DNA from 3 places in the Macrococcus armenti genome. Region 3 is predicted to be linked to each of the others. Evidence: riboswitches for the same ligand, from Rfam matches in the RefSeq annotation. Region 3 holds a riboswitch; each other region holds the start of a gene.
The links. A riboswitch is a leader RNA that binds a small molecule or an ion and turns the genes downstream of it on or off. The one in region 3 is predicted to bind S-adenosylmethionine.

Region 1 (3,286 bases), 990 kb from region 3:
GATGAAGTCATAGTCCTAGCAAATAATAAAATAACTAATATCAATACATTAAAACCTAACTTTGAAACACCATTAATTCGACTCAAATTAAAGATAAATCAAACAGAAAAAGAAAAACTAAGCCCATATTTTGATTATACGATTGATGGTCAGTATACATTCATATCATCAAATGATTCGGCCATGCAGACACTATATGAAAAATTAAATATGCTGCAAATTTACCCAGAATATATCGAGCGTATCGATAATAATATAGAAACGCTTTATTTGGAGGTTACATCATGAATCAGCTAATGATTATGCTTCAAAAAGAATGGACTGAGAGTATACGCACAAATAAATTAATACCTATTATCATCGTATTCATGATACTTGGAATTATGAGTCCTCTCACAGCCATTATAATGCCAGACATTATAAAGAATGCTCTCCCCTCAACAGTGAAAGACTTTAATATTCCTGAAGCTACCTATATAGATTCATATATTCAATTTTTCAAAAATATCAATCAAATAGGGCTCATTATATTAGTAATTATGTTCAGCGGTATTTTAACAAACGAATTATCAAGAGGAACATTGCTCAATTTAATTACAAAAGGTTTAAGCAGAAAATACATTATACTTTCTAAATGGATCATCAGTACAATCATCTGGACAATCGCATACATTATAGGTGCGCTCATCCAATATTCTTATACATTATATTATTTCAATAACGAAGGATCCTATAAACTCGCCGCTTACATGATGAGCTGGTTATTCGGAGTAATGTTACTTAGTATTATTATGCTTTTATCAACTTTGCTCAAGAATAATATTGCTGTAATGTTAGGTATACTGTTAATCGTTGTCATGATGTTCATACTTAGCATGTTTAAACACATTAAAGATAAGTTACCATTACAACTCATCCAGAAAAACACAGATATAATGATTGAAAAAACTGTATTTAGCCAAATGTTTACACCTATCATCATCACAATAATGATCATATTGTTAAGTATTATATTAAGTATATATCGCTTTAATAAGGCCGAAATTTAAACACAACAAGAACAAAATATGTTATAATAAATATACAAAAAAATAGCTCGTATCTTATTCAGAGCAGGTGGAGGGACTTGGCCCTATGAAACCTCAGCAACAGGCGTATGCACTGTGCTAATTCCAACAAGATGTAATCTTGAAAGATAAGAAGTTCTTACTCAAGCTCTTCTTTCTTTAAGATGAGCTTATTTTTATTGTAAAAATTTTATGAGGAGTGTTTTATATGAGAACGAGAGCAGATGTACTTGCAGATTTAAACGAACAAAGACAGGTAAAGCCGAACAGTTATGCATCGAATATGCATAAGGTTTACAAAATTCGAGAGCTGGAACAGGAATTAGGTAAGATCGAAGCTGAGGCTAATGATACTAGAGTACAAAATAAAGAACACATGCAGCAGAAAAAGTTAGAATTCATTGTCGACGGCTTTAAAATTACAGTAGAACGTTGTTAATAAAAACAACCGTGACAAATCAAGTCGCGGTTGCTTTTTTTTCAATATTTATTCGTCGTCCTTTATTATTTCACTTCTATCAAAGGTCTGACTATGATGAAAACGACTATTATTAAAATAAAGCAAAGTGTTTTTCATGCTCTAATCCATTTTTGATGATTCATAATAACTCATTTCAGTTTTTATATTTTTAATATACATCCAAATTATGTATATTAAAAAGTATTAAGAATATATTATTTATAAAAGATAATTATGCAAAAAAATTTGGAATGCATTGATATATTAAATACATGCATTCCAATTTTTATAAGTTTATTAATTCATCTACTATTACTTTCTTCAAAAGTTTCACTATAACTTTCTAGAAAAATTACCAATCCTACTAAAACAATAGTACTTAAAGTATTCGCATAGGGAATTTTAATAAATTCAAACAAATGTATATCATAATCAAATATATAATGACCTAACCAATATAAGAATTTTGAAAGAAGTATTAAATATATTAAAGCAATACAAAGATTTAAAACCCTAAATTTCAATATCTTATTCATATTACATATCCTCAAAGTCTAAATTTATAGGTAATGATGGCAGATCTTGTGCTTTTGTTAACGTATCAGTACATGGTATTGTTTCATCGACTTCTTCTAATTTAAATTGATCAATCCATACTTTACCCTTACCTAATAATAAAACTCCAAAATGTATTGATGCTGCACTTTCATTTACATCTAATACGACAGAGTAATAATTCCATTCATTTGTTCCGTTAATTGCTCTATCCATCATGTTATCAAACTGCATTACATCGTTTTTAGCATCATCAATTCTAGCCCATAATCCACATTTATCTGCTGACTCTGTTTTAATAAATGCTGAAAATTTCACACGTTTTTTATTATAAGATTCTGCAGAAATACTTTGCATTAAGGTTCCGAAAGTGTTCTCATTATACGTTGCGTCATTATCTTTAGATGATAATAAAGCTGATTGGTGTCCACTATGATATACCTTTGTATCCAATACGGTTTCATAAAGATGTGGCGCAGTCCCAGTCAATATCCATCCCTTAATATGTTCTGAAGTCATCACTACTTCCTCCTTGTTATCATTTATTAATCCACTCATCAATTTTCGATATTTACCTGGTGGTAATCCGTACACTGATTTAAACCTTCTCGAGAAAGCTTCCTGAGATTGAAAGTTCAGTACAAAAGCCAGATCGATAATACTAATATCGGTATACAATAAATATTGTGAAGCATAAGCAATACGTCTACTTATTATATAGTCATAAAATGTATAACCAGTCGCTCTCTTGAACATTCTCATCAAATGGAACTTTGAATAACCTGTGCGCTTTACATAATCGTCTAACGTATAATTTTCTAATAAGTTTTCCTCAACAAGTTCAATAATTTGATTGATATTATCCTGACTCAATATGTATCACCTCATAAATATTGTAACTGTTACTTGCGATTTGTTTTTGATAAATGTTGCTGTATTATATTATAAAAATCAATTTTAAGTTGGATGTCTCCAATACGCAAACTAGAGGTTGTCCCGTATAATTCTGAATGGCCAAATATGTTACAAAATGAAAAGATCGCATTAGCTCAAATTCTGAACGATGAAGTGATTAATATCCATCACATTGGAAGTAATTCAATACCTACTCTTAAAAACATAATTCAACTGAACTCCATATCATATTATTTTCTTTTTTAACACATATGTATTAAAATAAGATTATATTATTTTAATACATATG
Region 2 (3,286 bases), 120 kb from region 3:
AAGATTATGATCCTTTTTAAACTGATCTAAAAATGCAAAGTGCTGGAATGCGTTTAAATCAATTTCACCTTCATTCAATGCTTTATTTGGTGCTGTGTAATCTTGAAACTCTACAAATTCAATATTAATACCTTCCTGCTTTGCTTCTTTCTTCACTACTTCCCAAACTTTAGAGTCTACGCCAGTGACACCAATCTTCACAGTTTTTTCTTTACTCTCCTTACTCCCACATGCTGCCAGTACAACGATTAAACTTAATAATAATACGAATAATTTTTTCATGTTCATTGCTCCCTTTTATAGTCTATTTGTATATATGCTTGCAAATTTATTACCGATAAATTGTGTAATCTGAACGAGTATGATTAGTATGACGACTGTAATAAACATAATCAATACATCAAATCTCTGATAACCATATGTAAATGCCAAGTAACCTATACCGCCAGCTCCAACGAGTCCTGCTACTGCCGAGAATTCAATTAGTGATACAGTCGTAAATGTTAAACCTAATATTAAAGCACCCGCAGCTTCAGGTATGAGTACTTTAAATAATATATCGAACTTGCTTGACCCCATTGCTTCTGCTGCTTCTATCACACCTTTATCTACAGATACAATATTGTTTTCTACAATACGTGCGATGGATAATGAAGCTGCGAGTGTCATCGGGAAAATCGCTGCCCATATTCCAATTGATGTTCCAACTAAAAATCTCGTAACCGGGATTAATGCGACAAGGAAGATGATAAATGGAATGGGCCTGATCGTATTAATCAGTGCATTTAATATACCATTCACAAACTTGTTTTCCAGTATATTACCTTTTGCAGTCGCATAAAGTAATATTCCGAGTGGAAGCCCAATCAGTACTGCAAAGAATAATGTAATCACCACCATGATTAATGTGTTGATCGTCTGCTCGATAATAACTGGATAAAATGTTGTAATATCAGTTTTCAAATCCTTCTACCTCCTTTATATCAATTTTAAATTCACGTAATTGATTCAGCGCTGCATCAATATTAGAAGATGATCCTATCACTTCGATTAACAAATTCCCAAATAATCTATCAGTTAACTCGGTTATACCACCATACAAAATATTGAAATCAACCCCAAACTGTCGACCGACCTGACTGAGTGCCGGCTTTAAGATTTGCTGATGACTGAAAATAAAACGGTATAATTTACGATCTGATGTTTTAATTTCATTAGGTATATCATCATTTAATACGCTATGAACAAATCGTTTCGTAACAGGATGCTTTGGCGAAGTGAACAGTTCAAATACTTTATTCTGTTCTACGACTTTGCCGTGTTCCATTACAGCAACTTCATCGCAAATCTTTTTAACGACTTCCATCTCATGTGTAATAATGACAATTGTAATATTGAGTCTCTCATTTATTTTCTTCAGTAAGTTTAATATATCATCTGTCGTTTCAGGATCAAGCGCACTCGTTGCTTCATCACAGAGTAATATATCCGGTTCTGTTGCAAGTGCTCTCGCTATCCCTATTCTCTGCTTCTGCCCTCCTGAGAGTTGATTTGGATAATCATCTTTTTTATCAATTAAACCAACAAAGTTTAACAACTCATCAACTCTTGATTCGATTTCTGATTTGTTATATCGCTTTGATAATTTAAGCGGATATCTAATATTGTCTCCTACCGTTTTTGATTTAAATAAGTTAAATTGCTGAAATATCATACCGATATTCTGACGTCTTTTTCTCAATGTTTTCTCTCTTATCGTCGTAATATCCTGACCTTCTACGATAACATTCCCTGTCGTCGGTTTTTCCAGACGATTTATTAATCTCAGCAAAGTTGATTTACCTGCACCTGAGTAACCAACAATTCCAAATACTTGTCCTTTCTCAATCGTTAAGTCCACATGATTCAGTGCATGAACTTCACCTTTTTTCGTAGTATATACTTTCGTAACATCCTGAATTTCGATTATGCCCATTTTTCCTCCTCCTTCAAATAAAAAAACACTCACATAGCTTGAGCTAAATGAGTGTTATACGTTCAACATTTATCTGCCAAGCTAATGCTTGATGGATTTAGCACAGTGCTCTGTAGTAGAGTCCGCTGCTGAGACTTCATCGGGCCATATCCCTCTGTCTCTCTTGATAAATTATTATTAAGTTGTTTTACATATTACATGTGATACATAAATAAGTCAATATTATTTTTAAACTTTTTTAAAAATTTAGTTTTTTTTAGAAACTCGATAACCCTGTAAACTCCTGTACACGGTATAAGACGTCTTTAATAAACGATGGATCTTTCTGGACGTCATAATCATCTGTTACATGCGCATATTTGTTTTCCCACATTGCATCAAATGTATCGTTTAGTTGTTTAAATACGCTTAAGTCGCTTTTACCGGAAATCACAACGTCTGTTTCCATGTTATAGTCTCCAACGTTTCGACGTGTTAAGTTCGCACTTCCAAGTATTACAGTGCTCTCACCAGTCGATAAACTTCTAAAAAGTGTATATTTCGCATGGAATTGTTCTCCGTGACTCACCGCCCATCTCACTTTTATATGATCGTCTGACTTTGAGATGAGTTCATGCGCAACAGGTTTGTTTGGTATACCCGGCTTTTCCTTTCCGAATGCTTCTTTATTTACATCTAAAATAATGCGAACCTCTACACCACGGTCTGATGCATTTAATAGTGATTTTACGATATCACGATCAGATAAATAAAACATTCCCATCTTAATATTATCCCCGGACTTCATGCTGTTAATATTTCGCAGTACCGCTTCTTTCACTTTAGCCTCTGTTACGAGTGTTGTTTTATAATCCATGTCATTGCTATATGCGTGATTTTTTATCGCGAAATCACTTGCTGATAAATTACTACCGCTCATGTTCAGTGCATGAATTTCACTTTTAATCAAATCTTCCTGTAATTGGCCTGTTACTTTTACTGCAACGTTCTGATGATGTCCGCTAGGGTCGTGTGGATTGCTGCTTGATATGATTGCGGCATCTTCTGTTACTAATGTTTTTCGATGATTCGCTTTCATATTAAGTAATCTTGCGAAACCTCGTACCGTTACATTCGGTGCTTCTTTAGAGAATATATTCGGAATGAGACCATTCTCGTTATTTCCGAAAAAGCGTAAAGTCGGTCGCCATAACCCTGAGTATATTGGATTTGAATCACGAAGTTTTACAAGATTCGTTTCATAAACAGATATACCATTATCACGCAACATTTTATAATGCGCTGGTGTGTAACTTCCATAAAATGAATTAA
Region 3 (3,286 bases):
TATTGTAGAACATACACCAACTGCAAAAGAGTTCGATGCAATCGTTAAAAATACTGGTGTTGATGTTAATTTACTATTCAACAGACTTGGTACTAAATTTAAAGAGCTGAATTTAAAGGAAACACTTGATAAAAAGTCATATGAAGAGAAACTTGAATTACTTGCTTCAGACGGCATGCTTGTTAAGCGTCCTTTAGCAGTAAAAGGTGATAAAATCACATTAGGGTTTAAGGAAGTAGAGTATAAACAAACTTGGTTATAAAAAAGATTGAAGAAACGCTTACATTGTGTCATTATAAAGATGTTAAGTATTTTATATATATGGAGGGCTTATAATGTCAAACTTAAAATTTTCAAAAGATCATGAGTGGGTAAAATCAGAAGATAACGTTAAAGTTATCGGAATTACAGACTTTGCACAATCAGAATTAGGGGATATCGTATTCGTTGAACTTCCAGAAGTAGGAGATGAAATTACTGCAGGTTCACCATTCGGTAGCGTTGAGTCAGTTAAAACTGTTTCTGAATTATATGCACCAATCTCTGGTAAAGTTGTAGAAGTTAACGATGAATTAGAAGATTCTCCTGAGTTAGTTAACGAATCTGCTATGGATCAAGCATGGATGATCAAAGTTGAAGCAGACGATAGCGAACTTGCTGATTTAATGGATCAAGCACAATATGATGAAATGATTAATGCATAAATGGTATAATTTCCTTGATAATATTTATTATCAAGGATTTTTTTAATATGACGAAAAAGGTGATGGACAATGTCTGTAATTCAAAAGGTCATCGTAGTAGAAGGTAAGCGAGACAAGAAACGATTACAAGAAGTATTAACGGAACCTGTACATATTATTTGCACACATGGCACGATGGGCATCGAAAAGTTAGATGCTATGATTGAAGATTTGTATCATCATAAAGTTTATATTATGACCGACAGCGATAAGGCAGGGCGTAAAATCAGAAACTGGTTTAAACGTCATCTTAGCGAAGGGCAACATATTTATATTGATCCTAAGTATGGCGAGGTAAGCAATTGTCCGCTTGATTACTTAGCTAAAGTTGTTAGTCGTTATGATTTTGAAATTAAAGAACAGTTTGAATGGAAAGGTAAGCCACAACGTTATGAGTATCAGAACGCATTTGCAATCTAAAGATTTAACTGGATTAGAAAGTGATTATATCATATTTGGATACACGCCGTTTTGCGGCACTTGTAAACTTGCAGAAAAGATGCTAGATATCGCGAATATGACAATACAATGTAAGGTGTTGAAACTCGACTTAAATTATTATGAATCACTTTGCGAAACTTATAAAATTTCGAGTGTGCCAGTACTACTCGTCATTAAAGATGATAGCGTCGTAAAGACAGTATTCAAATTTGAGTCAGTTACTTCAATATACGAAATATTGAGAAATACTATTGACGAATAATTCAAATTACTTTAATATATAATTCATTAACAAAACAATTAAATAGTTGCTCTTATCAAGAGAGGTGGAGGGATGTGCCCTATGAAACCCGGCAACCGTCATATAATGACAAGGTGCCAATTCACATAAAGTGTATACTTTAGAAGATGAGAGAGTCGAAATATATTATTATGTCGTCTTTCTTATTTATTTGAGAAAGACGACTTTTTATTTAGGAGGATGCATGTGATTAAATTAAATGATGTTGTAAAAACGTTTACAACGAAAAAAGGCGATATTACAGCTGTTAATCATGTAAGCCTTGAAATTAATCAAGGTGATATATATGGTATTATCGGATTTAGTGGTGCCGGAAAAAGTACGTTAATTCGTATGTTTAACGGACTTGAAAAACCGACGACTGGTGAAGTAATTGTCGACAATGATGTGATTAATAAACTTGATCAGAAAATTTTAAACAAAAAGCGCCAGAAAATTTCAATGATATTCCAGCACTTTAATTTATTATGGTCACGCACTGTGTATGACAATATTGCATTACCACTTGAAATAGCAGGTGTAAATAAAGCTGATATAGATCATAAAGTTAAATCATTAATTAAACTCGTTGGACTAGAAGGGCGAGAAAATGCTTATCCTTCTGAATTATCCGGTGGTCAGAAGCAACGTGTCGGTATTGCACGTGCACTCAGCAATGATCCAAAAGTATTACTCTGTGATGAGGCGACAAGTGCTCTGGATCCACAGACGACTGATGAAATATTAGAACTGCTTGTTGATATTAATAAAAAACTGAATTTAACGATTATCTTAATTACACATGAGATGGAAGTTATTCGAAAAATTTGTCACCGTGTTGCGGTAATGGAGCTCGGTAAAGTTGTTGAAGAAGGTACAGTTTTAAACGTGTTTAACAATCCAAAGACAAGTATTACTAAACGTTTCGTCAAAGATGATATTTCTGATGATGAGCTTGAAACTTCAATTAAGGATATTAAAGCACAGTATCCAGTCGGAACATTACTACGCTTAAAGTTCATCGGATCCGCAACAGGTCAGCCAATTGTCAGCAAAGTAATTAAGAAGTATGGGCTGGATATGAATATATTAGCAGGAAATGTTAAACATACTCAGGCAGGTTCATTTGGTCACTTAATCGTTCATCTTACATCTGTGAAAGGAGATCTCGTTACGATTGCAGAAGAACTTAAGACGCACGGTGTAGAAGTGGAGGTAGAGCAGGATGCAAACTAGTTTTTCGGATACGATTAGAGACATGTTGAGTTTCAAAAATGTCGTCTGGCCAGATGTATGGACAGCAACACTTGAAACATTGCAGATGACTTTAATTTCAACGTTCTTTACATTTATTTTCGGACTGATTATCGGTATTATTTTATTTTTAACATCAAGAAGTAAAAATAAAGGTGTGCGAATATTTTATTCTATTACTGCATTTTTAGTGAATTTATTCCGAGCAATACCTTTTATTATTCTCATTCTATTGCTCTTCCCGTTCACTAACCTTATCATGCAGACGATTAGTGGTGTTAAAGGTGCACTTCCGGCTTTAATTATCGGAGCATCACCATTTTATGCACGACTCGTTGAGATTGCGATGAAAGAAATCGATAAAGGTGTCATCGAAGCGGTACAATCTATGGGCGCGAGTACTTTTACGCTAATTCGAAAAGTACTAATTCCTGAAAGTTTGCCAGCCCTTGTATCAGGTATTACTGTTACAGCGATTGCGCTTGTCGGTTCAACAGCGATTGCAGGAGTTATCGGTGCTGGAGGATTAGGGAACTTAGCATATTTAGTTGGTTTTACAAGAGCACAA

Region 1: it holds a riboswitch for S-adenosylmethionine, as region 3 does, so the genes downstream of both, LAU42_RS08195 (hypothetical protein) here and LAU42_RS03155 (methionine ABC transporter ATP-binding protein) in region 3, are expected to answer to the same signal.
Region 2: it holds a riboswitch for S-adenosylmethionine, as region 3 does, so the genes downstream of both, LAU42_RS02510 (methionine ABC transporter ATP-binding protein) here and LAU42_RS03155 (methionine ABC transporter ATP-binding protein) in region 3, are expected to answer to the same signal.

Annotation. Positions count from the first base shown of each region.
Region 1 covers NZ_CP083608.1:1,566,353-1,569,638, forward strand. Annotated here, with positions in the region: gene LAU42_RS08185 (ABC transporter ATP-binding protein) at 1-288, shown strand, start outside; gene LAU42_RS08190 (ABC transporter permease) at 285-1,049, shown strand; SAM riboswitch class I at 1,101-1,202, shown strand; gene LAU42_RS08195 (hypothetical protein) at 1,276-1,506, shown strand; gene LAU42_RS08200 (helix-turn-helix domain-containing protein) at 2,065-2,955, opposite strand; gene LAU42_RS11990 (GrpB family protein) at 3,049-3,243, shown strand.
Region 2 covers NZ_CP083608.1:453,512-456,797, reverse strand. Annotated here, with positions in the region: gene LAU42_RS02520 (MetQ/NlpA family ABC transporter substrate-binding protein) at 1-282, opposite strand, end outside; gene LAU42_RS02515 (methionine ABC transporter permease) at 298-963, opposite strand; gene LAU42_RS02510 (methionine ABC transporter ATP-binding protein) at 953-1,969, opposite strand; SAM riboswitch class I at 2,042-2,148, opposite strand; gene LAU42_RS02505 (phospholipase D family protein) at 2,232-3,286, opposite strand, start outside.
Region 3 covers NZ_CP083608.1:577,844-581,129, forward strand. Annotated here, with positions in the region: gene LAU42_RS03135 (Spx/MgsR family RNA polymerase-binding regulatory protein) at 1-262, shown strand, start outside; gene gcvH (glycine cleavage system protein GcvH) at 336-704, shown strand; gene LAU42_RS03145 (toprim domain-containing protein) at 774-1,163, shown strand; gene LAU42_RS03150 (thioredoxin family protein) at 1,135-1,446, shown strand; SAM riboswitch class I at 1,496-1,599, shown strand; gene LAU42_RS03155 (methionine ABC transporter ATP-binding protein) at 1,672-2,700, shown strand; gene LAU42_RS03160 (methionine ABC transporter permease) at 2,690-3,286, shown strand, end outside.